DNA from 2 places in the Sporosarcina sp. P37 genome. Region 1 is predicted to be linked to the other one. Evidence: a T-box and tRNA genes for the amino acid it is inferred to sense, from the RefSeq annotation. Region 1 holds a T-box; the other holds one or more tRNA genes.
What was found. The T-box of region 1 lies ahead of leuS (leucine--tRNA ligase). A T-box ahead of a tRNA ligase gene usually reads a tRNA of that ligase, here a tRNA-Leu.

Region 1 (15,806 bases):
GAAAATCCACATTAGATTATGAAAAGATTGTTGAAACTGAAGACTTTAAAGGTCTTGTAAAAAGAAAGAAGACTTTCGCCACACCTTTTGTTGTTTTCTTCTTCGCAGCGTACTTTATTCTTCCTTTATTAACGGGCTACACAAAAGTTTTAGAAAAACCTGCAATTGGTGCAATGACTTGGACTTGGGTCTATGCATTCTCCATGTTCGTAATGGTATGGATCTTCACTTCCATCTACATGAACAAAGCAAGACATTTTGATGTTGAAGTAGACGAAATTATAGAGAAAAACGTTCTTAAATAAGGGGGCAGTGTTCATGAGTTGGATTTCCTACGTTATATTCTTCGCAGTAATCGCGCTGACGCTCTATATTACATACTGGGCGGCGAAACAGACAACTACAGCAAGTGATTTCTATACTGCCGGCGGATCATTAACTGGCTGGCAAAATGGTATGGCCATCGCGGGTGACTATTTATCGGCAGCATCTTTCCTGGGTATCGCCGGTGCGATTTCACTTAACGGTTTCGATGGTTTCTATTATAGTATTGGCTGGTTAACAGCTTATCTGGTTGTATTATTCTTAATTGCTGAACCACTTCGTAACCTTGGTAAATTTACGATGGCAGATATGATCGGTGCCCGATTCGGCGCAAAGAAAGTGCGAGGAGCTGCAGCATTAAATACGATCACTATTGTAATGTTCTACATGCTTGCACAGCTGGTCGGTGCGGGTGCGCTTATTAAATTACTATTCGGTATTGAGTATTGGATCGCAGTTCTAATCGTTGGAACAATGATGTTAATCTATGTTCTATTCGGCGGAATGACTGCAACAAGCTGGGTACAAATTGTTAAAGCTATTCTTTTGATGGCGGGTACAGTTATTATCTCCTTCCTTGTGCTTATGAAGTTCAATTTCAACTTCATCGGTATGTTCGAGACAATGAAAACCGCTACTCCTCATGGTGAAGCGTTCCTTCACTCAGGGGTTGTTTATAAAGACACAATTGGACTAATTTCAGTATTGATTGCCTTAGTTTTGGGTACTGCTGGTCTTCCGCACATCTTAATGCGTTTCTTCACAGTAAAGGATGCGAAAACAGCACGTTCTTCCGTTATCTATTCTGTATGGATTATCGGTATTTTCTATGTATTGACGATCTTCCTTGGATTTGGCGCAGCTAAATTCGTTGGATCAGACGCAATCATTGCAGAAAACGCTGCAGGAAACATGGCGGCACCAATGCTTGCCGGAGTTCTCGGCGGAGATGCACTTGAATCGTTCGTTGCAGCTGTAGCATTCGCTACAATTCTTGCAGTTGTTGCTGGTCTTGTACTTTCTGGCGCATCTGCAATCGCTCACGATATTTACGGACAAATCTTCAAAAATGGTAAGGTAACAGAGAAGGAGCAAGTAAATGCAGCTCGATGGGCTTCTATTGCAATCGGTGTATTCTCTATCCTTCTGGCTCTTGGTTCTGAAAAGCTGAACGTTGCGTTCTTGGTATCACTTGCATTCTGTGTTGCTGCTTCCGCAAACGTACCAACGATTCTGTTAACTATTTACTGGAAGCGTTTCAACACAACAGGTGCTGTTGCATCCATGTTGACAGGTCTAATCGTTGCACTTGTTCTAGTTGCGATCAGCCCATCTGTATTGAATCCGGTTGAAGGGGCTACTCTTATCACTGGAAATCCGATCTTCCCATATTCTAACCCGGCTATTGTTTCTGTGCCAGCAGGTTTCCTTGCTGCATGGATCGGTACAATTGTTAGCTCTAAGCGTCACGAAAAAGACGAAGTCGCTTATGCAGAAGTTCGATTCAAAGCAGAAACTGGTTACAAAGAACTTGATCTGTAATAACTTCTAGAAATTCAACTGATCGCCCCCTCTTCTACAAGCTCGCAGAAGAGGGGGCTATTTTTTTGGAATATAAAATTTAACTGAACATATGCAATGAGTACTGCCAGATAGAGTGTCTGAATAATAGTTATATGGATATCGTCACACTTAATTGAAACGGGAGGTTTTGGAATGCTGCAGACAATAAAAGACCGTAAGTTGTATGATAGAGTCCATAAAAATCCGCTGTTTGCCAATACAACAGAAGAGGAATTTGACAGGCTGTTACTCGCTTGTAAACTAAAGATATACGAAGAAGCAGAGAAATCAAATTACTTCAAAACACCGCAAGAAGGTTTGCTGATCGTATTAGAAGGTTCAGCAGAAGTAATGATTGAAGGACAGGACGGAAGCTCCGTGATGCTTGAAGTAATACAGGAAAATGAAATTATCGGCTTCTCGAATTTTGCTTATTACTTAGGTGAGATGGCAATGCCGCTCGATAAACATCATATCGATATGGAAGTAGCCAAAAATTCCATCTGTCTTCAAGTGCCCTATGATGTAATTAAGCAGCGGATGGACGATCAGGAAGTGCGTGATTATGTTCTGCGTAAGATGTCGCTCCGTCTGGCCAATGTTTATACTTCGCTGGGAGAACAAGTCCGGCTGGCAGATGAGTATGGAGAAAGCGAGCCGTACGTACGCCGGGTTCAAGATTTTATGAGCAGTCCGGTCATCACGATTCATGCGGATGCAGAAGCCCGGGAAATTGCGGAGCTGATGATTAAAAACTCCATCAGTTCTATTATTGTGACGGATCAGGCAGGAAGACTTCTGGGGATCGTGACAGAAAAAGACTTAGTGGAACGGGTAATAGCGGGCGGCGGTTCTCCTGCCGTACTCCGTGCGAAGGACATCATGACAAAGAAACCGCACACTGTGAAAATGACTGATTACTATTACGAAGCGCTGTCGAAATTCTATAAGCATGGAATCAAACATTTACCTGTTGTGAAAGCAGGAAAACCTGTTGGCATTGTGACATTTGCCACGCTTATGACGAAGCGCGACCGTAATTCAATGAATATCCTAAAAACTATTGAAGAAGCGTCATTTGAAAATCTGCCGGTTGTCAAAGAAGCAATATATGATGTGCTGTCAAATTTGATTCAAGACGAAATATCGACCATTCATACGCTGGAGATCATTACGAAGTTCTATGATCGTCTGGCAAAACATTGCGTCATGCTGGCTGTGCAGTCTCTGGAAGACCAGGGAAAAGGTGCGCCGCCCGTCCAGTTTGCCTGGTATCAGATGGGCAGCGGTGCGCGTGGAGAGCAGTTTATGCTGACGGATCAAGATCATTTTCTAGTCTATGAAGACGTTTCAAGGGAAGAAGCCGTGCAAGTGGAGAAGTACTTTGAGCTTCTCGGCAATGAAATAGTGGTTCATCTTGAACAGGCAGGATATACAAGATGCATCGGTTTCATGATGGCCAGCGAGACACAATGGCGGGGCACAATGTCTATCTGGCACGCCCGTCTCCGTCAGTGGGCTCTGCAGTCTACACCTGAACAAATCTTATTAGGCTATAATTTTCTTTCATTCCGGTTCCTTTACGGTGAAACAGCGGTAAATGACCGGTTTATTGAAATGGTACAGCGTCTGCTCGAAAAATCAGCGACATTTATTTACTATATGGCGCAGCAGGAAAAAGAAAAGCCGATTCCGCATTTGCAGCAGAATTTCCTAAATATTTTCCGCGGCCGCAGTAAAGCGGATGTGATTGACATCAAGAAACACGCGCTGTTCCCGCTGCACCACTGCCTGCAAATTTTAGGTGTCAGCAATGGAATTATTAACGCGACACCGCTGGAAATCATTTCAGCGTTGCAGAAAAAGAAAAAGATTACGAAAGACTTCGCGGAAGAAATAAGGCATGCGTATGAAATTTCTTTGAGCATCCGAATTTCCATGTCGTGGGAAAAGCATTTGCGTAATGAAAAAATCTCGACAGAAATTGATTTGCACTCGTTAAGAAGATGGGAATTGAATGAATTGCGCACCACTTTAGATACGGTCCGGGCATTGCAATCACATTTATTATCAAAATTATGAGATATCAACGGCGATAGTCCCTGTACAAAATCCGCGCATAATGTACTATATAAGTAGGGGGCGACATCATGTTTTGGAAAAAGAAAAAATTAACGTATGAACTGCAGCAGTCTCTTCAGCTAAATACACCACTTCAAGAAATGAATTTTACGGTATTTGATACGGAAACGACAGGTTTTGCCATCGGGGCAGATGATCGGATGATAGAAATCGGTGCGGTGCAGGTAGAAGGATTCGAAGTGACAGACCGCGTCTTTCAGACATTCGTCAACCCGTCTAGAGAAATTCCCCCTGTCATCAGCAAGCTGACCAATATACAACAATCACAAGTTGATCAAGCGCCTATGCCTTTGCCGGCCATTGAAGAATATTTTGCCTTTATTGAAAAAAATAAAAGTGCAGGCTGGGTGGGGCACCACGTCAGTTTCGATGAACTGGTCATCAAGAAAGAACTGAGCCGGCAGAAATGCACGTTTCAAAATCCTACTTCATTTGATACGATGCATTTAATCCGTTATTTGGATCCTACGGGTGAACAGCAGGATTTGGAAGACTATGCAAAGCTTTTCGGAACAGAGGTTTTTGAACGTCACCGTGCACTAGGGGATGCTTTAACTACTGCTCATGTCTTCACGGCATTGCTAAAAAAACTCGATCGTCAAGGCGTAAAGACGCTGGCAGACTTACTGCGCATTAAAAATGGCGGGGCACATAAATTCGCTTCCCAGACATAAACCTGCGGGCCGGCCATTCAAAGAAACTGGAATGGCCGGCCTGTTCGTTTATTGTGATATAGTGGAAATAAGAAGTTGAACAAATATCAAGGGACGTGAACGAATGAATAAACGTCAGTCGATTTTACTTGCCGTCATTATCCTGGCTGTCATCGTCTATTGCTGGATATTATTTTTTGAGCTGCCGGATAAGACTGGACATAGTACAGCAGCATACATAGACTTGCTGAAAAATTAGTTCATCTGGAGAGGGAGCGGATATATATGGAGATTGTGATCATTACAGGTGCTTCAAAAGGAATTGGCCGTCAATTGCTTAGTCAATTCAGCGATACAGGCGCTACAGTGTACGGAATGGCGCGGACAAACCCGGAGTCATTACATACGATGTATGAAGTGGATGTTGCTGATTATGGGAAATCTTCCGCGATTTTAGAGGGGATAATCAGTCAGCATAAAGATGAAGCGAACTCTTTCACTTTAATTAATAATGCGGGGATGATTGATCCGATCAGTTTGGCCGGCTCTTTGGATTCTCTGAAAATCGAGCAGGCAATTCAAGTGAACTTAACGGCACCGATTCAATTAATCAATACGTTTATTGATGCTTTAAAAGATTTCAGAGGCACGAAGAAAGTTTTAAATATATCATCGGGTGCTGGCCGCCATGCATATGAAGGATGGAGTATTTATTGCACGACGAAAGCTGGACTCGACCATTTTTCACGGGTTGTTGCATTAGAGCAGGAAAAGGCAGACTATCCGACAGGCATTGTTTCGATTGCGCCGGGTATTATTGACACCGGCATGCAGGAAACTATCCGTGCGTCTTCTGAAAAACAATTCCCGCATCTGAAGCGATTTATCGCGTACAAGCAGGAAGGCCAATTAAGTTCAGCACAAAAGACCGCAGAAAAATTAGTGCGATTTGTGAAGGAAACAAATTTTCTCGAATCAGAGCCTATTGCCGACATCCGTCAATTTGACTGAAAGGAAAGCCGCAGCCGTATGTAACGTGGCTGCGGCTTGTTTTATTCCCCGGCTTCTACTGTGCGTACCTCTTTGAACTCTTTCATTTTTTCGAGTGCCAGTAAAAATGGAGGGTTTCTTCTTTGATTCAAAAGTTCATAGCGTATGGCATGCACATCTCCCTGATGGAGTGTGGAGACATAGTCGAGCAGTGCATCGCGCTCTTCGCTGCCGCCTTCGTGTCCGTCGTATACAGTAATCGTAATGATTCCCGACTTTTTCAATAATCCAAGCATGGCATGGATTGCCGCAATAGTTGAAGAGGGGGTCGTAATAATACTGAGATCATCACTGTACGGCAAATAGCCTAAGTTGAACATGGCGCCGCTAATTTCACTTTGCACATATTCTCTGACGTTTGCATGACTGTCGTGAATCAAAGTTGCGCGGCCTGCCAGTTCACCGAGATGCCGGTTTGTTGTTTCAAGTGCCTGCTGCTGTATATCAAATGCCACTACATGTCCTGTTTCGCCGATTAATTCGGCCAAAAATAGTGTATCATTGCCGTTTCCTGCCGTCGCATCCACCACAGTGTCGCCCGGCTGCACGCGTTCTGAAATCATCCGTTTCGCCATCGGCAGTACACGGTGCAGTAGTATGTCCGTCACGTTATTTCACCTCTTGCAGATGTTTTTTACCTTGCCAGCTATTGCGCCGCTCGAGTTCCCGGTCAATGCCGTTCAGAACTTCCCACTTGGTGACGCTCCACATCGGTCCAATCAATAAGTCAATCGGACCGTCGCCTGTAATACGGTGCACAATCATTTCAGGCGGGATAATTTCCAGCTGATCCACCACCAGATTAATATAAGCTTCCTTCGTCAGGAATTTGAGCTTGCCTTTTTCATATTGCTTTACCATAGGCGTGCCTTTTAATAAGTGAAGCAAATGTATTTTGATGCCCTGTACATCGAGCTTTGCTACCGCACGGGCAGTTTCCATCATCATTTCTTCTGTCTCACCGGGCAGTCCGTTGATGATATGGCTGCAAATATTAATATTATGTTTGCGCAGCTTGTCGACGCCTTCTTTATAACATTCGAAATCATGTGCCCGGTTAACGAGTTTGGCTGTAGACTCATGGACGGTTTGCAGGCCGAGTTCCACCCAAAGATAGGTGCGTTCGTTCAGCTCAGCCAAATATTCCACAACGTCATCCGGCAGGCAGTCAGGACGCGTGGCAATTGACAACGCGACTACGCCTTCCTGTGCCAACGCAGCTTCAAACTTTTCTTTCAGAACAGGGAGGGGGGCATGCGTATTCGTATATGCCTGGAAATATGCCATGTATTTCGCGTCTTTCCATTTGCGCTGGGACCGTTCTTTGATTTCAGCGAATTGGACCTCTATCGTATCGACGCGGTCTCCGGCAAAATCGCCTGAACCCGCCACGCTGCAAAACGTACAGCCGCCATGCGCAACTGTGCCGTCACGGTTCGGGCAGTCAAAGCCAGCGTCTAATGCCACTTTCGCGATTTTACAGCCGAATGTATCCTTTAGATGTCTTGACCATGTATGGTATCGTTTCCCTTCGCTCGGAAACGGAAAATTGATTGTATTCATTATGTACAGCTCCTTTACAAAAGACATTGTACCATGGAATATACAGCGATATCACACCACAAATCGCACGAATTGTTTGCTTTGCGACAAAAAGCAACAGAGAAGGCTTGTAATCAGCCGTTGTTTCGGGTAAACTGAAGAAAATAATGAAGGCTTTGATGAGGAATAGTACTTCTACCGCTACATTTTAGAGAGCAGACGGTCAGTGCAAGTCTGTAATAGCGTCGAACGAACTCGCCTTTGAGCCTGTATTGGTGAATACTTGTAGCTGATACCGTACTCCGCGTTAAGGAATCAAGTTGGACGGCGCAGTCCGTCAATTTGGGTGGTACCGCGGGAAATTATACAGACTCTCGTCCCTTTTCACAGGGACGGGAGTCTTTTTTATCTGTATACACTAATACAAGAAGCTGAATTCGCATGACAATGGAGGAGTTTTTCAAATGAGTTATAAGCACACGCAAATTGAAAAGAAATGGCAACAATATTGGCAGGATCATGGCACGTACAAGATGGTTGATGATCCATCGAAGCCGAAGTTTTATGCATTGGATATGTTCCCGTATCCTTCCGGCGCAGGTCTGCACGTAGGACATCCGCTCGGCTATATCGCGACGGATATTCTAAGTGCTTTCAAACGCAAGCAAGGATACAACGTGCTGCATCCAATGGGATGGGATGCATTCGGATTGCCTGCTGAACAGTATGCAATCGATACAGGGAATGACCCGGCTGAATTCACAGCGAAAAATATCGCGACGTTCAAGCGTCAAATGCAGGACCTTGGATTTTCTTACGACTGGGACCGGGAAATCAACACGACAGACCCTAGCTATTATAAGTGGACACAGTGGATTTTCATTCAATTGTATAAGCGCGGTCTTGCGTATATTGATGAAGTGCCTGTTAACTGGTGTCCGGCACTCGGAACAGTGCTTGCGAATGAAGAGGTGATCGACGGATTGTCCGAGCGCGGAAATCACCCGGTAGAACGCCGTCCGATGCGCCAGTGGGTGCTTCGTATTACAGAATATGCAGACCGTCTGCTGGAAGACTTGGATGACCTTGACTGGCCAGAAAGCCTGAAAGATATGCAGCGAAATTGGATTGGCCGTTCAGAAGGTGCGCAACTGACATTTGACATCGCGGATACGGATCATTCATTCGAAGCATTCACTACACGTCCTGACACGATTTTCGGTGCAACGTATGCGGTATTGGCACCTGAACATAAATTGGTTAGCGAAATTACAACGGATGCTCAGCGTGAAGCGGTTGAAAATTATATTAGCGCAGTGAAATCAAAGAGTGATCTTGAGCGTACAGACTTAGCGAAAGAAAAAACAGGTGTATTCACTGGTGCATATGCCATTAACCCGGCAAGCGGAGAGAAAATGCCGATCTGGATTGCGGATTATGTTTTGGCGACATATGGGACAGGTGCCATCATGGCGGTTCCGGCACATGATGAACGGGACTATGAATTTGCAAAAACATTTGATCTGCCGATTATCGAAGTCGTAGCAGGCGGGAATATTGAAGAGGAAGCCTATGCAGGAGAAGGGGAGCATGTGAATTCGGACTTCCTGAATGGATTAGGCAAAGAAGAAGCGATCACAAAAGCGATCGAATGGTTTGAAGAAAAAGGCACAGGCGAACGCAAAATCACGTATCGTTTGCGTGACTGGTTATTCTCCCGTCAGAGATACTGGGGCGAGCCGATTCCTGTAATTCACTGGGAAGACGGCACGATGACAACTGTCGACGAATCTGAATTGCCGTTGATGCTGCCGGTAACGGATAATATTAAGCCGAGCGGAACGGGTGAATCACCGCTTGCGAATATTACAGAGTGGGTGAATGTTGTCGATCCTGAAACGGGAATGAAAGGACGCCGTGAAACGAATACGATGCCGCAATGGGCGGGAAGCTGCTGGTATTATCTGCGTTATATCGACCCGAAAAATGATGAAATGATCATTGACCCGAAATTGGCCGAGCGCTGGCTGCCGGTAGATATTTACGTAGGCGGTGCAGAGCATGCGGTACTTCACTTATTGTATGCGCGTTTCTGGCACAAAGTATTGTATGACATTGGTGTCGTTCAAACGAAAGAGCCGTTCCAGAAGCTCTTCAATCAGGGAATGATCTTAGGTGAAGGTCATGTGAAAATGTCCAAATCACTCGGAAATGTCATCAACCCGGATGATATCGTTCATTCACACGGTGCAGATACATTGCGTATTTATGAAATGTTCATGGGTCCGCTTGATGCATCGAAAGAATGGTCAACGAACGGGCTGGACGGGTCACGCCGTTTCCTTGACCGCATTTGGCGTTTGCTCGTCAATGAGGATGACACACTGACCGGCAAATTGACTGATGAAACTGGCGGATCGCTTGAGAAAGTGTATAACCAGACTGTTAAAAAAGTTACGGAAGATTTCGAGAGCATGCGCAATAATACCGCCATCTCTCAGCTGATGGTATTCATCAATGAATGCTATAAAGCAGAGAAATTGCCGAAAGCGTATATCGAAGGATTCATTTTATTAATTTCACCGGTCACGCCGCACTTGGCAGAAGAACTGTGGTCCAAACTCGGACATACAGAATCGATCGCGTATGCACAGTGGCCGACATTTGATGAATCGAAGCTGTCGGATGATACGGTAGAAGTTGCAGTGCAAATCAACGGAAAAATCCGTGCAAAAATTACTGTACCAAAAGATTCTGCGAAAGAAGAGCTGGAACAGGCGGCTCTGGAAAATGAAGATGTGAAACAGTGGATGGAAGGCAAGGAATTGAAGAAAATCATAGCGATTCCTGGACGCCTGGTAAATATTGTAGCTGGTTAATAACATAACGAAAGCCGGCCGAAGATAAAATCCTTCGGCCGGCTTTTTTTTGTGTGTGAAGTGCAGGAACATCATTTGGGCGGGGAGGCGCTCAATAAATCCTGCAAGTGATCATACTTGTTGGTCAAGCGCTCATAGCCGACGGCCAAGTGATCATACCAGCCTGTCAAGCGCTCATACCTAAAAACTCAATTCATCAAACCTGCATTCATTCCTGCAAGGCGTCCCGTGACGAGCGCGGCAGTAATATTATAGCCGCCCGTGTAGCCGTGGATATCCAAAATCTCGCCGCAGAAAAACAGTCCGGACTTCTTCCGTGAAGCCATTGTTTTCGGTTCGACTTCTTTCACAGACACACCGCCCCCTGTGACGAATGCTTTCTCGATCGGCTGCGTCCCGGTGATATAGACAGGAAATGTTTTAAACAGGCTTGCGAGCGTCCGAATTGAATCTCGCCTGATGTCTGCTCCGATTGCCGTTTCATCGATTCCGGCTTGCTTTAGCAGAAACAGCAGCCACCGTTCCGGAACGAGTCCTTTCAATGACGTCTTTACTTGTTTTTTGGACTCCTCTTTTAAAATCTTAGTGATCATTTGCGTGACTTGCTCTTCATGCTGATCAGGCATGGAATCAATTTGCAGCAGGACGGGCTGTCTGCCGTTTTTCATCTGTTCTTTGACGACGAACTGGCTGCACCGCAATATCGCAGGGCCGCTTACACCAAAGTGGGTAAACAGCATATCCATCTGATGTGTGACGAGTGTTTTCCCTTTCTTGTTCAAAACGGATACTTTCACATCGCGCAGTGCGAGACCCTGCAGTTCCTTCGAAGCAATGAAAGGTTCTTTTGACAGCAAAGGAACTTCCGTCGGATACAGCGGTGTGACGGTATGTCCTGCACGTTTCGCCCACGGGTAGCCGTCGCCGGTGCTGCCCGTTTGGGGAACTGCCTTGCCGCCGACCGCCACGACTACTGCATGTGCACGCAGTTCTTCCCCGTCATCCAGCTGGACACCCAGAATTTTTTCATCGTCCATCAGCAGTTTTTGTACACGGCTTTCCAAACGGATTTCCACACCGAGTTCATCCAGTTGATTCAAGAGGGCATTGACAACGTCTTTGGATTTATTGGAAACAGGAAACATTCGGCCGTGATCTTCCTCTTTTAATGGGACGCCGAGTCCTTCGAAGTACTGGATGATATCCTGATTGTTGAAAACAGAGAACGGACCGTACAAGAATTTTCCGTTGCCTGGAATATGTTTAATGATTTCTTCATGGGACAGCCGATTTGTGACGTTACACCGGCCGCCGCCTGAAATGGCTAATTTATTGCCGAGCTTTCGGCCTTTTTCCAGCAGCAAGACACGCTTTTTTTGTTCGGCTGCCGCAATGGAGGCCATTAAGCCTGAAGGTCCGCCGCCGATTACGATTACATCATACATTGTAGAACCACGCTTTCTTCTCATTTTGTCTATCATTATACACCATATACGCCGGGTTGCTTTTTGATTTTGAATTCAGTTAAAGATTGTGCAAAAGCGTGCCGAGGGGTAAACTATACAAGTATCTCTTTAGGAATGGAAGGAATCAATTATGGCATCGAATTTACTGAAAGGCACAGCCATTTTAACGATTGGCTTATTTTTATCGAAGGCACTTGGTCTGCTTTATGTAATACCGTTTTATGCAATTGTCGGTGAAAAAAGTGTCGGACTCTATCAATATGCATACATACCTTATAATTTAGCGCTTGCGGTCGCAGTATCAGGAGCACCGCTAGCTATTTCCAAATTTGTTTCAAAGTACAATGCGCTCGGTGATTATGCGACCGGACGGAAACTGATGAAATCGGGTATGGTGATCATGTCTGCAACAGGCCTGCTGTCATTTCTGGCATTGTTTTTCCTTGCGAATCCTATTGCGGAGCTTGTCATTAAAGATGAAGAACAGATATTTACTGTACAGGATATTGCGACAGTCATTCGCTGGGTCAGCTTTGCGTTGCTTGCCGTGCCGCTGCTCAGTATCGGACGGGGGTTTCTGCAAGGCTATCAGAAGTTTGAACCGACATCGGTGTCTCAATTAATCGAGCAGATTGTGCGCATCATCGTCGTGCTCGCTGGGGCATTTGTAGTCGTCAATGTGCTCGATCTGTCGCCGAGAATCGCTGTGCAGTTTGCCGTGTTTGCCGCATTTATCGGCGCGCTTGCTGGGTTATGGAGCCTGTATCATTACTGGAAGAAGTATCAGGAGGAATTTGATTATTTATTGTCGAACAGCCCGCCTGCAAGCTCTGTATCGCTGAAGCAAATCTATACAGAAGTATTCGCTTATGTATTGCCGTTTGTGCTGGTGGGAACGATTAATCCAATCTATCAATTCGTCGATATGGTTACGTTCAACGGTGCGATGAAATCTATTGGGCTCGCCAGTGTGTCTGACTTATATTTAACGAAGCTTAATTTTTTAACACATAAAATTGTTATGATTCCTGTAATGGTCGCAACGGGTTTTTCGATGGCGCTCATTTCGATCATTACGAAAGATTATACGATGAAAAATCAAAAAGGCGTCACGCGTTCACTTGATCAGACGTATCAAATTATGTTGTTTCTGACCATTCCGATGGTGATTGGTTTGATTGTGCTCAATAGTGAAGTCTATCAGTTTTTGTATGAGTATGATGTGGCGGGGGCAAGTGTCTTGGCTTCCTATGCACCGGTTGCGATTCTGTTTGCGATGTTCACGGTAACGGCGGCAATTTTGCAGGGAATTGATCATCACAAATGGATCGTATTCACTTCATTGCTTGGGCTGCTGGTGAAAATGCTCATCAATATTCCGCTGATTAAGCTGTTTGAGGTAAATGGTGCGATTGCAGCCACTGCGATTGGCTATTCAGTAGCTGTAGGCATTAACTTGTATGTCATCAAGAAAGCGTTGAATTACAAATCCGAAATGGTCATCAGACGCCTGTTCCTGATCCTGGTTTTTAACGCGGTCATGTTCCTGGGAGTTTGGCTGACAAATAAAGGGCTGAATATGGTGCATATCCCGATAGGACGCTGGCAAGCTTTGCTGTATGTTATGATCGGCTCAGTCGTCGGCATGGTGATCTATGGATTCCTGGCTTTCAAATCTGGACTTGCACAACAATTATTCGGAGACCGGCTGACACGTATTATGCAGCGCTTCGGGTTCGGAGGGTAATGAATGAGACTGGATAAATTATTATCAAATACTGGATATGGTTCACGTAAAGAAGTGCGGCAGCTGCTGAAAAAAGGAATGATCCGGGTGAATGGGGCGGTGATGAAAGATCCTGCCCAGCATGTGGATCCTGAACAAGATGCGATTTCATTATTGGGTGAAGAAGTGATCTATCGGGAGTTTATTTATCTGATGATGCATAAGCCGCCCGGCGTGCTGTCTGCAACAGAAGATAACCGGGATCAAACGGTCATCGATTTGCTCGGAAGCGAAGAGCGGCATTTTGAACCGTTTCCGGTAGGCAGACTGGATAAAGATACGGAAGGGTTATTACTGCTGACAAATGACGGCAAGCTCGCGCATAATTTATTGTCGCCTAAAAAAGAAGTGCCAAAGACGTATTATGCAAAGGTGGCCGGCCGTGTGACAAATGAAGACGCAGAAGCTTTTGCACACGGCGTAGTGCTGGACGATGCGTACGAAACGAAACCTGGAATGCTGAACATCTTGCGTTCGGATGAGTTGTCGGAGATTGAACTGACGATAACGGAAGGAAAGTTCCATCAGGTAAAGCGGATGTTTGAAGCGGTAGGCAAAAAAGTAGTGTATTTAAAACGTTTGACGATGGGCCCGCTGACGCTGGATGCGGACCTGGAACTCGGGGACTATCGGGAGCTGACGGAAGAGGAAGTACAGGAGTTAATAGATGCAGATTATTCCAAGCAAAAAGGCTGATGCAAAAGCGTCAGCCTTTTTGCTTGTTAAACTTGTATATAGGATGCTGAATCAGGAAGGTAATTTCACTTTCTTGGAAGTCGTCGTCCATTCGCCGCGGACTGAGTTTTTAATCAATTCATTGTACTCGAGAACGTGTAAGTCACGCTGGGCAGTTCGAGGGGAAATGTTAAATTCCTCCGCCACGTCCTCTGTCGTTACTTTTCCGTTATCCCGAATGAACAGATAGACATCTTTGATACGAATTAACATGCGATCGGTAGCTGGGTTCATCTAAGAAACCACTCCTTCATCTTCATATTTTCACTCCAACACTTCAAAAGAAGACTGCTGGTGTATTCTTTGAGACTACCTTTCCTGATCCGCTCCTTCTAAAAAGTTATGCCAGAATAGTTAGAAATTGATCCTGACAACAACAGTATAACGTATTTTCGCGTAAATCGCACATATTTTCGCTTATCTATTCCATTTAGTTAGAATAGACAGTTAATAGATTGCTGCATGTTTAGTATATTGATAAATCTGTCTGCCAGTCTCATAAGGTGTAATTGATTTTATTCATCAAACATGTAAAAATAGGAACAGAAGAAACCGGCGGCATGACAGCCTGAGTTTCATAACAGAAGGGGTGGCGGTTGTATGATCTATTTTAAAGATGGGGAATTTCTGAATGAGGATCAAATACAAGTATCAGCGGATGATCGCGGCTATGCATTTGGCGATGGAGTCTACGAAGTAATCAAAGTCTATGACGGTAAATTGTATACAGCGAAGGAACACTTGGAGCGATTAGTGGAAAGTGCTGAAAAGATTCGCATAAACCTTCCTTATACAATGGAAGAGCTGACAGAAATCGTTGAATCGCTTCAGTCAGAAAATCAACTGACACTCGGCCATATTTATTTGCAGGTGACACGGGGAGTCGCTCCGCGCGCGCATCAATTTCCTGAAAACAGTGTGCCTGTAGTAATGGGCTATGCCGTAGAGAGTCAGCGCCCGCTGCAAAATCTTGAAATGGGTGCGGCGATGAAATCAGTAGAAGATATGCGCTGGCTTCGCTGTGATATCAAAAGTTTAAATCTGCTCGGAAATGTGCTGGCTAAACAGGATGCAATTGAAGCCGGCTGCCAGGAAGCGCTGTTCGTGCGCGACGGGCTAGTGACAGAAGGCGCGTCATCCAATGTGTTCGGCATTAAAGACGGTGTGCTTCACACTCATCCCGCCAATCATTTCATTCTAAATGGCATAACACGCCGAGTCGTGCTGCGGTTGGCAAACGAGCTGGAAATACCTGTTTTGGAGAAAGAATTTACGCTGGCAGAAGCGCTTGATATGGATGAACTCTTCTTCACTTCGACTAATGCGGAAATAACGCCCGTTGTCATGATGGATCAGCAACCGATTGGCCAAGGAGTTCCTGGTCCGCTGACGAGAAAGCTGCAGTCCGCGTTCAACCGGCAAATTCCTCAGTTAACGGCGGCAGGTCATGCTGAGGAAAGAGAGTCAAATGGCCCAGCTAGTTAAACTGGCGGATTATATTTCCCGCTACGAGAATGATTTAACCCGTTATCCGACGCAGTTTATCCGCTTAAAACGCTATCAATGGAAACGGATTAAAAATCAGTGGGAATATGGGCTGGATCTGTATGCAGAGCAGGCAGTCACTGTATCTGAAGATGTGAAAGGGAATGAAAAATGGTATTCC
Region 2 (15,806 bases), 1.3 Mb from region 1:
TGCCACCTACGTATTACCGCGGCTGCTGGCACGTAGTTAGCCGTGGCTTTCTGGTAAGGTACCGTCAAGGTACAGGCAGTTACTCCTGTACTTGTTCTTCCCTTACAACAGAGCTTTACGATCCGAAAACCTTCTTCACTCACGCGGCATTGCTCCATCAGACTTTCGTCCATTGTGGAAGATTCCCTACTGCTGCCTCCCGTAGGAGTCTGGGCCGTGTCTCAGTCCCAGTGTGGCCGATCACCCTCTCAGGTCGGCTACGCATCGTTGCCTTGGTAGGCCGTTACCCCACCAACTAGCTAATGCGCCGCGGGCCCATCCTTCAGTGACAGCGAAACGCCGTCTTTCAACATCTCTTCATGCGAAGAAATGGATTATTCGGTATTAGCCCCGGTTTCCCGGAGTTATCCCCATCTGAAGGGCAGGTTGCCCACGTGTTACTCACCCGTCCGCCGCTAACTGTTGGAAGCAAGCTTCCAACAGTTCGCTCGACTTGCATGTATTAGGCATGCCGCCAGCGTTCGTCCTGAGCCAGGATCAAACTCTCCATAAGACTGACAGACAATCTGCAGCGAATTGCGTCGTCGATTTCAGTCGATCAGTCGGTCACGTACCTGAGTACGCTCCCTCCTTCTCTCCTTCATCTCCTAGCACTTCACTACACCTTGTCAGTCAGTAGAATGAAAAATCGATTAGCTCGAGTTTCATTTGCTGGCATCAATTAAGATACTCATTTTGTTTATGTCATCGTTAGATGCATAAACTGTATTTCGTTAACGTTTTGCTGTTCAGTTTTCAAGGTTCATGAAGTTCAAATATAATTAATGGTGGAGCCTAACGGGATCGAACCGTTGACCTCCTGCGTGCAAGGCAGGCGCTCTCCCAGCTGAGCTAAGGCCCCATTAAGTGGTCGGGAAGACAGGATTCGAACCTGCGACCCCTTGGTCCCAAACCAAGTGCTCTACCAAGCTGAGCTACTTCCCGACTGTATATAATGAGATTATTTAAATTATGGCGCGCCCGGCAGGAGTCGAACCCACAACCTTCTGATCCGTAGTCAGACGCTCTATCCAATTGAGCTACGGGCGCATATTATAAATTTGGTGCCGAGAACCGGAATCGAACCGGTACGGTAGTCACCTACCGCAGGATTTTAAGTCCTGTGCGTCTGCCAGTTCCGCCACCCCGGCAAGAGTGAAAAGCGGAAGACGGGATTCGAACCCGCGACCCCGACCTTGGCAAGGTCGTATTCTACCACTGAACTACTTCCGCGTAAAAGTGCGGGTGAAGGGAGTCGAACCCCCACGCCCGAAGGCACTAGATCCTAAGTCTAGCGTGTCTGCCAGTTCCACCACACCCGCAATATGATACTGTAAAAATGGTGAGCCGTACAGGATTCGAACCTGTGACCCTCTGATTAAAAGTCAGATGCTCTACCAACTGAGCTAACGGCTCGTACTAAGTGGTGCCGGCGAAAGGACTTGAACCCTCAACCTACTGATTACAAGTCAGTTGCTCTACCAGTTGAGCTACACCGGCAGGTGTAGAATATATATGGTGGAGGATGACGGGCTCGAACCGCCGACCCCCTGCTTGTAAGGCAGGTGCTCTCCCAGCTGAGCTAATCCTCCTGGGTATAATACTGCTTTTTTATTTTTCATTCCTATTGATCGCTTGATTATGTATGACATTATCATTGAAGATCTTAAGAAAAAAATTGCCTGGCGACGTCTTACTCTCACAGGGGGAAACCCCCAACTACCATCAGCGCTGAAGAGCTTAACTTCCGTGTTCGGTATGGGAACGGGTGTGACCTCTTCGCCATCGTCACCAGACTGCGAGTCCTTTTTTCAGGACATTTACTATTATAACACTTATTAAAATTAATGCAAGCATTATTTTTAATATTTTTTTGAGTAAAGCTTGTTCACTCAAAACTGAATAAAAGACATTGGGTCATTCAAGTAACTTCTTTTTATAATAGGTTAAGTCCTCGATCGATTAGTATCTGTCAGCTCCATACGTCGCCGTACTTCCACCCCAGACCTATCCACCTCATCATCTTTGAGGGATCTTACTTACTTGCGTAATGGGAAATCTCATCTTGAAGGGGGCTTCATGCTTAGATGCTTTCAGCATTTATCCCGTCCATACATAGCTACCCAGCGATGCCTTTGGCAAGACAACTGGTACACCAGCGGTATGTCCATCCCGGTCCTCTCGTACTAAGGACAGCTCTCCTCAAATTTCCTGCGCCCGCGACGGATAGGGACCGAACTGTCTCACGACGTTCTGAACCCAGCTCGCGTGCCGCTTTAATGGGCGAACAGCCCAACCCTTGGGACCGACTACAGCCCCAGGATGCGACGAGCCGACATCGAGGTGCCAAACCTCCCCGTCGATGTGGACTCTTGGGGGAGATAAGCCTGTTATCCCCGGGGTAGCTTTTATCCGTTGAGCGATGGCCCTTCCATGCGGAACCACCGGATCACTAAGTCCGTCTTTCGACCCTGCTCGACTTGTAGGTCTCGCAGTCAAGCTCCCTTATGCCTTTGCACTCTGCGAATGATGTCCAACCATTCTGAGGGAACCTTTGAGCGCCTCCGTTACTCTTTAGGAGGCGACCGCCCCAGTCAAACTGCCCACCTGACACTGTCTCCTGCCCGGATCACGGGCAAGGGTTAGAAGTCCAATACAGCCAGGGTAGTATCCCACCAATGCCTCCTCCGAAGCTGGCGCTCCGGAATCCAAGGCTCCTACCTATCCTGTACAGGCTGCACCGGAATTCAATATCAGGCTACAGTAAAGCTCCACGGGGTCTTTCCGTCCTGTCGCGGGTAATGCGCATCTTCACGCATATTATAATTTCACCGAGTCTCTCGTTGAGACAGTGCCCAGATCGTTACGCCTTTCGTGCGGGTCGGAACTTACCCGACAAGGAATTTCGCTACCTTAGGACCGTTATAGTTACGGCCGCCGTTTACTGGGGCTTCAATTCAGAGCTTCGCTTGCGCTAACCCCTCCTCTTAACCTTCCAGCACCGGGCAGGCGTCAGCCCCTATACGTCATCTTACGATTTTGCAGAGACCTGTGTTTTTGCTAAACAGTCGCCTGGGCCTATTCACTGCGGCTCTCTCGGGCTATTCACCCTACCAGAGCACCCCTTCTCCCGAAGTTACGGGGTCATTTTGCCGAGTTCCTTAACGAGAGTTCTCTCGATCACCTTAGGATTCTCTCCTCGCCTACCTGTGTCGGTTTGCGGTACAGGCACCTCCCGCCTCGCTAGAGGCTTTTCTTGGCAGTGTGAAATCAGGGACTCCGGAGATCAATCTCCTTGCCATCACAGCCTAGTGTTATATGAGAACGGGATTTGCCTCGTTCTCCACCTCACTGCTTAGACACACAACCAACTGTGTGCTCACCCTATCCTACTGCGTCCCCCCATTACTCAAACGGCGGGGAGGTGGTACAGGAATATCAACCTGTTGTCCATCGTCTACGCCTATCGGCCTCGACTTAGGTCCTGACTAACCCTGAGCGGACGAGCCTTCCTCAGGAAACCTTGGGCATTCGGTGGAAGGGATTCTCACCCTTCTTTCGCTACTCATACCGGCATTCTCACTTCCAAGCGCTCCACCAGTCCTTCCGGTCCAGCTTCAACGCCCTTGGAACGCTCTCCTACCATTGACCTTACGGTCAATCCACAGCTTCGGTGATCTGTTTAGCCCCGGTACATTTTCGGCGCAGCGCCACTCGACCAGTGAGCTATTACGCACTCTTTAAATGATGGCTGCTTCTAAGCCAACATCCTGGTTGTCTGGGCAACGCCACATCCTTTTCCACTTAACAGATACTTGGGGACCTTAACTGGTGGTCTGGGCTGTTTCCCTCTCGACAATGGATCTTATCACCCACTGTCTGACTCCCAAACATAAATCATCGGCATTCGGAGTTTGTCTGAATTCGGTAACCCGGGATGGGCCCCTCGTCCAAACAGTGCTCTACCTCCGAGATTCTTTCGTTTGAGGCTAGCCCTAAAGCTATTTCGGAGAGAACCAGCTATCTCCAGGTTCGATTGGAATTTCACCGCTACCCACACCTCATCCCCGCATTTTTCAACATACGTGGGTTCGGGCCTCCAGTCAGTGTTACCTGACCTTCACCCTGGACATGGGTAGATCACCTGGTTTCGGGTCTACGACCCCATACTCATTCGCCCTATTCAGACTCGCTTTCGCTGCGGCTCCGCTTTCTCAGCTTAACCTTGCATGAAATCGTAACTCGCCGGTTCATTCTACAAAAGGCACGCCATCACCCATTAACGGGCTCTGACAATTTGTAAGCGCACGGTTTCAGGTTCTATTTCACTCCCCTTCCGGGGTGCTTTTCACCTTTCCCTCACGGTACTGGTTCACTATCGGTCACTAGGGAGTATTTAGCCTTGGGAGATGGTCCTCCCGGATTCCGACGGAATTTCACGTGTTCCGCCGTACTCAGGATCCACTCTGGAGAGAATGTACTTTCGACTACGGGGCTTTTACCCGCTGCGGCGGACCTTTCCAGGTCGCTTCGTCTAATGCATTCCTTTGTAACTCCGTATAGAATGTCCTACAACCCCAAGAAGCAAGCTTCTTGGTTTGGGCTCTTCCCGTTTCGCTCGCCGCTACTAAGGGAATCGATGTTTCTTTCTCTTCCTCCGGGTACTTAGATGTTTCAGTTCTCCGGGTGTGCCACGAGTATGCTATGTATTCACATACACGTACTGTCCCATTACGGACAGTGGGTTTCCCCATTCGGAAATCTTCGGATCAAAGCTTACTTACAGCTCCCCGAAGCATATCGGTGTTAGTGCCGTCCTTCATCGGCTCCTAGTGCCAAGGCATCCGCCGTGCGCCCTTTCTAACTTAACCTATAAAAGGTCCAACGTCATCCTAGCGATAGGAATCAGAAGGTTAAAAAGATTGCTTGAACTGCATATGACTATGCAATTCGGTTGATTACTTGATTACTTTCAATGTCGTTTTATCCAGTTTTCAATGAACAAGAAAAAAGCTTTGAACACTCAAAAAATGAGCCTTCAAAACTGAACGCAAAACGTTAACGTGATGAATCGGAGATTCATCTTCCGAATGTTTCCGTCATATTTCAGACAAGAGAACATAATCCTTAGAAAGGAGGTGATCCAGCCGCACCTTCCGATACGGCTACCTTGTTACGACTTCACCCCAATCATCTGTCCCACCTTCGGCGGCTGGCTCCCGTAAGGGTTACCCCACCGACTTCGGGTGTTACAAACTCTCGTGGTGTGACGGGCGGTGTGTACAAGACCCGGGAACGTATTCACCGTGGCATGCTGATCCACGATTACTAGCGATTCCGGCTTCATGCAGGCGAGTTGCAGCCTGCAATCCGAACTGGGAACGATTTTGTGGGATTGGCTCCCCCTCGCGGGTTTGCAGCCCTCTGTATCGTCCATTGTAGCACGTGTGTAGCCCAGGTCATAAGGGGCATGATGATTTGACGTCATCCCCACCTTCCTCCGGTTTGTCACCGGCAGTCACCTTAGAGTGCCCAACTGAATGATGGCAACTAAGATTAAGGGTTGCGCTCGTTGCGGGACTTAACCCAACATCTCACGACACGAGCTGACGACAACCATGCACCACCTGTCACCACTGTCCCCGAAGGGAAAGGCATGTCTCCATGCCGGTCAGTGGGATGTCAAGACCTGGTAAGGTTCTTCGCGTTGCTTCGAATTAAACCACATGCTCCACCGCTTGTGCGGGTCCCCGTCAATTCCTTTGAGTTTCAGCCTTGCGGCCGTACTCCCCAGGCGGAGTGCTTAATGCGTTAGCTGCAGCACTAAGGGGCGGAAACCCCCTAACACTTAGCACTCATCGTTTACGGCGTGGACTACCAGGGTATCTAATCCTGTTTGCTCCCCACGCTTTCGCGCCTCAGCGTCAGTTACAGACCAGAAAGCCGCCTTCGCCACTGGTGTTCCTCCACATCTCTACGCATTTCACCGCTACACGTGGAATTCCGCTTTCCTCTTCTGTACTCAAGTCCTCCAGTTTCCAATGACCCTCCACGGTTGAGCCGTGGGCTTTCACATCAGACTTAAAGGACCGCCTGCGCGCGCTTTACGCCCAATAATTCCGGACAACGCTTGCCACCTACGTATTACCGCGGCTGCTGGCACGTAGTTAGCCGTGGCTTTCTGGTAAGGTACCGTCAAGGTACAGGCAGTTACTCCTGTACTTGTTCTTCCCTTACAACAGAGCTTTACGATCCGAGAACCTTCTTCACTCACGCGGCATTGCTCCATCAGACTTTCGTCCATTGTGGAAGATTCCCTACTGCTGCCTCCCGTAGGAGTCTGGGCCGTGTCTCAGTCCCAGTGTGGCCGATCACCCTCTCAGGTCGGCTACGCATCGTGGCCTTGGTAGGCCGTTACCCCACCAACTAGCTAATGCGCCGCGGGCCCATCCTTCAGTGACAGCGAAACGCCGTCTTTCAACATTTCTTCATGCGAAGAAATGGATTATTCGGTATTAGCCCCGGTTTCCCGGAGTTATCCCCATCTGAAGGGTAGGTTGCCCACGTGTTACTCACCCGTCCGCCGCTAACTGTTGGAAGCAAGCTTCCAACAGTTCGCTCGACTTGCATGTATTAGGCATGCCGCCAGCGTTCGTCCTGAGCCAGGATCAAACTCTCCATAAGACCGGTCGCCGATTCGCAGCGGATTGCGTCGTCAGTTTCACTCGCTCAGTCGGTCACGTACGTTAGTACGCTCCCTTCTTCGCTCGATCACTTCCTAGCACTCCACTACGACTCGACACCCGATAGAATGAAAATTCGATTAGCTCGAGTTTCATTTGCCGGCATCAATTAAGATACTCATTTTGTTTATGTCATCGCTAGATGCATAAACTGTATTTCGTTAACGTTTTGCTGTTCAGTTTTCAAGGTTCATCTCGTTGGTCTCTCGTAAGAGGCAACTTTTTAATAATAACACTTCGTTGTTTAGTTGTCAACTCTTTTAGTTAAAAACTTTTTCGCTTTGTTTTTTCGCTAAGTCGCTAACTCCAAAAGCAACGTTTATAAATATACCACCTGTTTTATAAAAGTGCAACTGTTTTCTTCAATTCTTTTTGTTTTTCTTTTTCCTTCTATAAGAACCTTCATCGCCGCGCATAAAAAAACAGCTTCGACACGGGTGTCGAAGCTGTAATATCAGTCTCTTGGGCGCATTTGCGGGAATAACAGCACGTCACGGATGGACTGGGAATTCGTCAACAGCATAACCAGACGGTCAATGCCTATGCCAAGTCCGCCAGTTGGCGGCAGTCCATATTCGAGCGCTTCGATGAAGTCCTCATCCATTTCATGCGCCTCATCATTGCCCTGTTCTTTCTCAACCAGCTGCGCTTCAAAGCGTTCGCGCTGATCAATAGGGTCATTCAGCTCAGTAAAGGCATTTGCATGCTCACGGCGTACGATGAACAATTCAAAACGATCTGTGTAACGCGGATCTTCCGGATTCTTCTTCGCAAGCGGCGATACTTCTACCGGGTGTCCATAGATGAAAGTAGGCTGTACAAGTTGTTCTTCTACTTTCTGCTCGAAGAATTCATTGAGCACATGACCCGCCTCCATAGAAGGAGTTACTTGTACGTTATGTTCTTTAGCCAGTTCATGGGCCTGCTCTTTCGTCAGCTGCTGCCAGAAGTCCACTCCTGTATACTCCTTAACTGCGTCTGCCATATGCAGCCGTTTCCAGCGCGGTGCCAATTCGATCTGATCGTCACCGTACTGGATCGTAGTGGTGCCCAGTACTTCTTGCGCAATATGTGCCACGAGATTTTCTGTCAGTTCCATAATATCATTATAGTCCGCATACGCTTCATATAATTCGATCATCGTGAATTCCGGGTTGTGACGGGTAGACATTCCTTCATTACGGAAGACGCGTCCGATCTCATAGACTTTCTCCAATCCGCCGACAATCAGGCGCTTCAGATGAAGTTCAATGGCAATCCGCATATACAGTGTCATATCGAGCGTATTGTGGTGTGTCACGAACGGACGGGCTGCTGCTCCTCCTGCAATGGAGTGAAGCATAGGGGTTTCCACTTCAAGGAAGCCTTGGTCATCCAGGTAATGGCGCATCGATTGAATGATACGGCTGCGCATGATAAATGTTTCCTTACTGCCTTCTGTTGAAATCAAATCCAGATAACGCTGACGGTAGCGCTGTTCTACGTCTTGCAGGCCGTGAAACTTCTCCGGCAACGGACGCAATGACTTTGTCAGGAACGTGAACTTCGTTGCTTTAATAGAAAGCTCGCCAACTTTTGTCTTGAAAATAATGCCTTGCACACCGACGATGTCTCCAAGATCTGCTAACGTAAATAGCTTGTACGCATCTTCACCGATGGCATCCTGACGCACATAAATCTGGATTTGACCGCCAAGGTCCTGAATGTGTGCAAATCCAGCTTTCCCTTTTCCGCGTTTCGTCATAATGCGGCCAGCAATTGTTACTTCATGCTCGGTTTCTTCCAGCTCTTCTTTTGACTGCTCTTCATAGGAAGCGCGGATCTCATTTGTCAGATGGGTGCGTTCAAAACGCTGACCGAATGGATCCAGTCCGCCTTCACGTATATCATTCATCTTCTGGCGTCTCACCAAAAGCTGATCATTCATTTCATCCAAATAGGACATTCCCTTTCACTCCTTCATACTTTGACCGCCCCTCTTCCCGGGATCAGCCGTCTGCAACTATTGTACACAAATTCCAGGCCTAACAAAAGGACAAACAGTTATCAGATGCCATTCCATAGAAAAAACTGCCCTGCTTACGGACAGTTTGCCAGTTCATTGTTCAATTCTGCTGTAAGAAATCCCCGATACTTTCAACCTTTTTCCAAAGGCTGACCCCGTCTTGCTGCATTGCAGGCTCTTCGCGGTAAAGCATCCCCGTTATAGGATTCCTTACTTCCAGTTCGATTTCGACGAGAGGTACGAGTACAAACGCGCGCTCAGACATGCGCAAATGAGGAACAATGAGATCCTCCAATTGGATATGGTCAGTATTGTAAAGCAGAATATCCAAATCCGCCGTCCGGGGACCCCAGCGGATTTTCCGCATTCTGCCAAGCTTGTTTTCAATGGATTGGCACGCACCCAACAATTCCTTTGCTTCCAATGAAGTCTCAAGCTTCACTGCGACATTTAAAAACTTCGCCTGTTCTGTCAATCCGACCGGTTCGGTTTCATAGACGGAAGAGACACGCAGCACATGAATGGACGGATGGGATTGCAGTAACTGCACTGCCTGCTGCAAATGTTCCAGGCGATTGCCTATATTGGACCCCATCGACAGGTAAGCGGTATTCACGAATAACGCCCCCTCGTGATTTCCACGGCGACAGATGAATAATGTCCGCGAATTGGCGGATCCGGCTTCACCAGTACGACCCGCACGCCATGTACTTTCTCCGCGAAGTCCGTCATGATTGTCCCCGCCACTGTTTCCGCCACCGTCTCAATTAAATGAACTGCGTCTCCCTCAACGATGTTCTTGCACATCTCGTACACTTCCGCATAATTCATCGTTTTCGATAAATCATCCGTCTGCCCCGCTTCAGCAAGATCCGTTGCCAGAGATACTGTCAGCCGGAAACGCTGGCCCAATGTATTCTCTTCAGGCAGTGCGCCGTGGTAACCGTAAAACTCCATATCATTCAAATGAATATAATCCATGAAATCCCTCCATTTTATCGCTTACCCAGTGTATGCCGCTTTTTTCGTCAATACGTCCATCATTTTAACCATCCGTGCGATTTCCTTCACGTCGTGGACACGCATAATATGTCCGCCGTGCTCAATACCGTAACAGACAGTCGCGCCCGTTCCTTCTACTCGTTCATTTACAGGCAAATCAAGCACTTTACCGATCATGCCTTTACGGGACGTTCCGAGTAATACCGGATACCCAAGGTCTGCAATGAGAGACAACCCCTGCATCGCCTGGATGTTCTGCTCCAGATCTTTCGCAAAGCCGATGCCCGGATCCAGCCAGATCATCTCTTCGCTGACTCCCGCTGCTTTTGCAATCTCAATACTTTCCTGCAAATCCGCCAGAACTGCCTCCATGAACGGCTGCTGATAATCAGTGTTGTCGCGGTTATGCATGAGGATAATCGGCACACCATAGCGCGCCGCCACTTCTGCTATCGCAGGCTCCCGCTTCGCTCCCCACACATCATTGATAATACTGGCGCCCGCTTTAACTGCTGCTTCCGCCACTGCCGCTTTAGACGTATCGATTGATAGTACACAGCCCAGTTCTTTCGTCAGCAACTCGATGACCGGCACCACACGGGCCAGCTCCTCTTCCGCCGAAACAGGCGTATAGCCCGGACGAGTGGACTCCCCGCCGATATCAATGATTTTTGCGCCGTCCGCGAGCATTTGCCGCGCGTGTTCAAGAGCCGGATTTTGCCCGCCGTATCTTCCGCCGTCGGAAAATGAATCAGGTGTGACATTCAATATCCCCATTATAACGGTTTCTTCTGTAAAGTTAATCGTCGTCTTACCTAATTGATAAGATGCACGTGCTTTTGCTAGTCTCATTACTGGTCACTCTCTTTCATTCGGTTGACGGCCTGTTGGTATCCCGCATGAAGCTGACGGTACACCGATCCCTCTTTGCCTGAAAATATCTTTTCCCCTACCTGTCGAATCGGAACGAGTTCCTGAACCGCGTTGGTGATGAATAGTTCTTCAGCCGATTCCAGCTCATTCGGCATATACAAACCTTCAGTAACAGTCAGTCCGAGTTCCGCGGCCGTCTCAATGACAAACGCACGTGTCGTGCCCGGTAAAATCCCTGTTTCCAAGGAAGGCGTATACAGTTGCCCTTCTGCCGCCCAAAAGATATTCGATGTAATTCCTTCCGCCACATAGCCTTCAGAAGTAACGAAAAACCCTTCCGTTTCTTTCAATGAAGCCAGCTCAAGACGCCCTTTGACATTATTCGCATACTGGTGGGACTTGTGACGAACAGCACTTTCCGGCTCATTACGCACCGTTTTAAGCCAGACGCCGTCTTTTTCTGTATGAACCGGCGGCAAATGAAGCGGTTTTTGGAAAATCAGCACAGTCGGCTGTTCATACTGTGCGGGTGCCAGTCCAATATCATGAACCCCCGCTGATACGTTCAGCCGGTAATAACCGTCTTCACCGCCATTTTCTTGGTACAGAGAATAAACGGCCGCCAGAATTTCCTCATCAGTGTACGGCATCTCAATCCGGTAATCGGCCAATGCCGAACGCAGCCGAATCATATGCGACTCATAAAGAAAAACTTTCCCTTCATACGTGCGGAATGTTTCAAAAAATCCTAGCCCATAGAGAAATCCGTGGTCAAAAGGGGAGATGCGGAGCGAATCCGCTTCTTGCTGCACCCCATTCATCCAGCAAATCAATGGCACTGCCTCTTTTCTTCACGAACCGCCCGCTCAGCCATTTCTTTCGCCTGCCACAACGCCTTCGCCTTATTAAGTGACTCTTCATACTCGGCAGCAGGATCTGAATCAGGCACTAATCCGGCACCCGCCTGAATATGTACGATACCGTCCTGAATAAATGCTGTACGGATTGTAATGTTCAGCTCCATATCGCCGTTAAAGCCGATCCAGCCTATCGAACCGGTATACAGGCCCCTTCTCGCAGGCTCCAGCTCCTCAATTATTTCCATCGTCCGCAATTTCGGATCCCCCGTAATTGAGCCGCCCGGGAATACACCATGCACAATGGATGTGAGGTTTTCTGAAGCCGCCGTACCCCGAACGTTTGAAACCAGATGCATGACGTGGGAGTACTTCTCGACCACCATAAATTCATCGACTTCCACAGTGCCGGGCTGACAAATCCGCTCCAGGTCCGCACACTCGAGGTCGACAAGCATCTTGTGTTCTCCCTTTTCTTTCGTGTTCGACAAAAGCTCTTCCTGCAGCGCAAGATCTTCCGCTTCCGTTACACCGCGCTTCCGTGTACCGCCGATTGGACGGGTACTCAATTCCGGTCCGCGCTTCTTTAGAAGTAATTCAGGCGATCCCGAGACCACTTCAAAATCCGGTGCCGCCATATACGCCATATAAGGAGAAGGATTGAATGAGCGCAATGCTTCATACATCGATAAAGAAGATGCGTGAAGCGGCTTCGACTGGCGCACAGACAGATTCACTTGCACGACATCGCCTTGCGCTATAAATTGCTGCACATCGCGCACCATCTGCTCAAACTGATCGCCCGTCACCGAAACTCGCAAATCTTCTTCTGTTATTTCTACATCTGCTGCCTGTCCCGGAGAAAATTGACGGTGTGCCATCCCTTCCTTCGCAGCAGCCTTCCATTCATCCGCCATTCCGTCCAGCGCAAATTGTTTTTCGGGAAGTGCCATGTAATAGACCGTTTCATTCTGTACATCCAGAACTGCCCATTGATCAAACAGATAAAAGAACACGTCTGGTGTCACAAGGTCTTCGTCCGCAAGAACCGGCAACTCCTCATAGCGCCGCACGTAATCATAACTGATCATGCCGATCGGACCGCCCTGATACGCGGGCAGATCTTTTTGATGTTCCAGCTCATAATTCGACATAAAGTGATTCAGCAGGTCAAGCGGATCTTCTCCCGTCAGCAGCTCTTCAGTTCCGTCACGCCACTCCACACGCAAGCCCTCTTCTGTTGCTTGTAATGTCACGAGCGGATCAAGGCCTGCCACACACATCTCGCCCCCGCGTCCGCTTTCCAGTAAAATATGCCTCTTGGTCTTTGTTGCAAGCTGATGATAAGCATAATAGAATTCATCTTTCGTCAGTGAAGCTGTCTGATAGGCTACTTTATTCATGCTGGTTCCCCCTGCGTCTCTAGTGTTCATTCTGCATTGCTTTCTTCTATGAGCTGTTTAATCATTTTATCATCCAGCGGAAGCGTCAATTTATCTGATATAACTCCCTCTTTATTAATGATATAAGTTGTCGGATAAACTTTAATCTGATAGGTTTTCATGACTTCACTGTCTTTATCCAATAAAATCGGAAACGATAACCCATACTCTTTTACGAATTCCTTCGCGCTCTTTTCTTTGTTTTTTTCAGTTTTCGTCATGTTGACCGCCAGTATTTCCATGTCATCAGACTCTTTATGATCTGTATAGTAGGTTTCCATATGCGGCATTTCTGAGCGGCACGGCGGACACCACGATGCCCAGAAGTTCAACATAACGGATTTGCCCCGATAATCGGACAGTTTGACAGTATCACCCGCAAGCGTTGTCAGTTCAAAGTCCGGTGCAATGTCTCCTTTTGCCAGTCCAGGCTTCTCGGTTTCCGAAGAGACCTGCCAATCTTCTGGCAGCCGTTCCACTTCATCCTTCGGCATGTCTTCCATCATCGCACTTTCATATCCGGGAATGCCTTTCGTTTCTTTCTTAATTTCTTTATTAATAATAATTATGACCGTAACCATGGTGATTACGATTAACGCTGAAATGACTATGCTCCACTTCTTTTTCACAGTGAGCCTCCTCCACCCTATGTATCACGATTGTGTTCCGATTTAATTATACAGAATTCAGCCCGCTGATAAAAGCTACAAGATTACAACTGCACAGCAACCAAGTTAAAAAGAAACTGCCGCCTGAAGTCACGCGCGACTTCAGGCGGCAGTTTCTTAATAAGGTACAAATTAGTGACTTCCTCACACTTACAGCTATGTTTGCGGCTGAGTGCAAGAAAACGTCTTTTTTCGGTTGGCTCAGACAGTCTTACTCCTCGTCAAACTGATAAAGGGGCGTACTCAAGTAACGCTCACCGTTGGACGGCAGAATCGCCACTACTGTTTTTCCTTTACCGAGCTTTTTCGCGGTCTGCAATGCAGCTGAGATGGCCGCACCAGAAGATACACCGCCAAGAATTCCTTCTTCTCGGGCTGCACGGCGCGCAAAGGTATACGCATCTTCATTAGAAACCTTAATAATTTCATCGTAAATTTCAGTATTCAGCACTTTCGGCACAAAACCCGCACCGATCCCTTGAATTTTATGCGGTCCAGGCTTGTCGCCTGACAGAATAGCTGAATCTTCGGGCTCCACAGCTATTATATGGATTCCAGGGAAACGCTCTTTCAAGACTTCTCCTGCTCCTGTAATCGTACCGCCGGTGCCAATTCCCGCAATGAATGCATCTACCTGATCCAGCGCATCGGCGATCTCAGGTCCTGTGGTCAAACGGTGAATTTCAGGATTGGACTCATTATTGAACTGCTGCGGCAGGAACCAGCCGTTTTCTTCAGCCAGCTGTTCAGCTTTGGAAATCGCACCTTTCATTCCTTCAGCACCCGGAGTCAATACTAGTTCTGCTCCGTATGCGCGAAGTAAATTACGGCGTTCCAGACTCATAGTGTCGGGCATTACGAGCACCGACTTATAGCCTTTTGCCGCTGCTACCATCGCCAGTCCGATTCCCGTGTTGCCGCTCGTCGGTTCGATGATTGTGCTGCCTTCTTTCAAGTGACCGTCTTTCTCCGCCGCTTCAATCATTGCCAATGCGATACGGTCTTTGACGCTTGAACCCGGATTGAAAAATTCTAATTTCAGATAGACGTCTGCATCTTCCGGACCTGTTAACCGATTTAACTTTACTAATGGCGTGTTACCCACTAAATCAATAACTGAATTTCCCACTCTGCTCATTTGTCATCCGCTCCTAATACCTAGTATTTTAATATGTTTTATTTACTTTATTTTACTACCTCCTATTTCTCTTGTCAATCAAATAATTCAGAAGGTTATATTTATCGGCACGCCAGCTGCGGGCTTCTCATAGACTGCCAAATATAGATTCATATGCATCTGACACCCGAACGATGCCATAACGATTTCTTTCAATCGGAATTGGCAGCGCTTACTTCGCCGCGCACTGGTTGGAATGATGAATACACCCGCTGCCGCAACACGCTTTTTGGCAGCGGGTGTATCTTTTTTATAGTTCTGAGAGAAACTCTCGAAGCTCCTGCTCGGAATATTGATACGTCTCGAGGCAGAAGTGACACTGTGCTTCCGCTCCATGATCTTCGTCAATCATGGCTTGAATTTCTTCGCGACCAAGCCCTTTAATCGCTTCTGCAAACCGTTCTTTAGAGCACTCGCATTCGAACTTCACATCCGTTTTATCGAGGAACTCTATGTTGTCCTGCCCTAACACTTCTGCGAGAATTCCTTCAGGCGTCAGTCCCTGATCCACCATTGTGGAAATTGGCGTCATGTTCGCCAGCTTTTCCTCCAAAAGCGCAATCGTTTCTTCCGTGGCACCCGGCATTACTGACAGAATGAATCCGCCGGAAGCTTTCACTGTATTGTCCGGGTCAACCAGCACACCCAACGCAACCGCGGACGGCACTTGTTCAGATACTGCCAAATACTGAGTAAAGTCTTCTGCAATTTCCCCGGAAATAATCGGCACCTGTCCTGTGAAGTAATCCTTCAGTCCAAGATCCTTCACTATGGACAGCGTCCCTTCAGTTCCGACTGCACCGCGCACGTCAAGCTTTCCTTGTTCATTTAAAGGAAGATGCGTTTGCGGATTTGTCGCATAGCCGCGAACCTCTCCTTTTGCATTGGCATCGACGATGATTGGACCAATCGGACCATTCCCCTGTACCTTTACCGTGATGCTGTCTTCACCTTTGAGCATGGCACCCATCATAACCGCTGCTGAAATAGTACGCCCAAG

Region 2: it encodes a tRNA-Leu, which carries the amino acid that the T-box ahead of leuS (leucine--tRNA ligase) is inferred to sense. The anticodon was not compared.

The regions. Positions count from the first base shown of each region.
Region 1 covers NZ_CP015349.1:610,139-625,944, reverse strand. The annotation lists gene SporoP37_RS03295 (DUF485 domain-containing protein) at 1-305, shown strand, start outside; gene SporoP37_RS03290 (solute symporter family protein) at 319-1,866, shown strand; gene SporoP37_RS03285 (DUF294 nucleotidyltransferase-like domain-containing protein) at 2,041-3,969, shown strand; gene SporoP37_RS03280 (3'-5' exonuclease) at 4,038-4,703, shown strand; gene SporoP37_RS17535 (hypothetical protein) at 4,807-4,941, shown strand; gene SporoP37_RS03275 (SDR family NAD(P)-dependent oxidoreductase) at 4,968-5,693, shown strand; gene SporoP37_RS03270 (tRNA 5-(aminomethyl)-2-thiouridylate-methyltransferase MnmM) at 5,735-6,340, opposite strand; gene SporoP37_RS03265 (tRNA modification radical SAM protein MnmL/YtqA) at 6,342-7,295, opposite strand; T-box leader at 7,442-7,659, shown strand; gene leuS (leucine--tRNA ligase) at 7,739-10,153, shown strand; gene SporoP37_RS03255 (BaiN/RdsA family NAD(P)/FAD-dependent oxidoreductase) at 10,342-11,598, opposite strand; gene SporoP37_RS03250 (putative polysaccharide biosynthesis protein) at 11,750-13,366, shown strand; gene SporoP37_RS03245 (pseudouridine synthase) at 13,370-14,101, shown strand; gene SporoP37_RS03240 (DeoR family transcriptional regulator) at 14,153-14,374, opposite strand; gene dat (D-amino-acid transaminase) at 14,741-15,625, shown strand; gene SporoP37_RS03230 (NERD domain-containing protein) at 15,609-15,806, shown strand, end outside.
Region 2 covers NZ_CP015349.1:1,952,208-1,968,013, reverse strand. The annotation lists rRNA gene SporoP37_RS10190 (16S ribosomal RNA) at 1-553, opposite strand, end outside; tRNA gene SporoP37_RS10185 (tRNA-Ala) at 826-901, opposite strand; tRNA gene SporoP37_RS10180 (tRNA-Pro) at 908-984, opposite strand; tRNA gene SporoP37_RS10175 (tRNA-Arg) at 1,013-1,089, opposite strand; tRNA gene SporoP37_RS10170 (tRNA-Leu) at 1,102-1,190, opposite strand; tRNA gene SporoP37_RS10165 (tRNA-Gly) at 1,201-1,272, opposite strand; tRNA gene SporoP37_RS10160 (tRNA-Leu) at 1,280-1,361, opposite strand; tRNA gene SporoP37_RS10155 (tRNA-Lys) at 1,380-1,455, opposite strand; tRNA gene SporoP37_RS10150 (tRNA-Thr) at 1,464-1,539, opposite strand; tRNA gene SporoP37_RS10145 (tRNA-Val) at 1,556-1,631, opposite strand; rRNA gene rrf (5S ribosomal RNA) at 1,720-1,835, opposite strand; rRNA gene SporoP37_RS10135 (23S ribosomal RNA) at 1,982-4,910, opposite strand; rRNA gene SporoP37_RS10130 (16S ribosomal RNA) at 5,171-6,723, opposite strand; gene lysS (lysine--tRNA ligase) at 7,237-8,727, opposite strand; gene folK (2-amino-4-hydroxy-6-hydroxymethyldihydropteridine diphosphokinase) at 8,888-9,382, opposite strand; gene folB (dihydroneopterin aldolase) at 9,400-9,768, opposite strand; gene folP (dihydropteroate synthase) at 9,790-10,641, opposite strand; gene pabC (aminodeoxychorismate lyase) at 10,641-11,483, opposite strand; gene SporoP37_RS10100 (anthranilate synthase component I family protein) at 11,492-12,922, opposite strand; gene SporoP37_RS10095 (peroxiredoxin family protein) at 12,949-13,590, opposite strand; gene cysK (cysteine synthase A) at 13,841-14,767, opposite strand; gene hslO (Hsp33 family molecular chaperone HslO) at 15,057-15,806, opposite strand, start outside.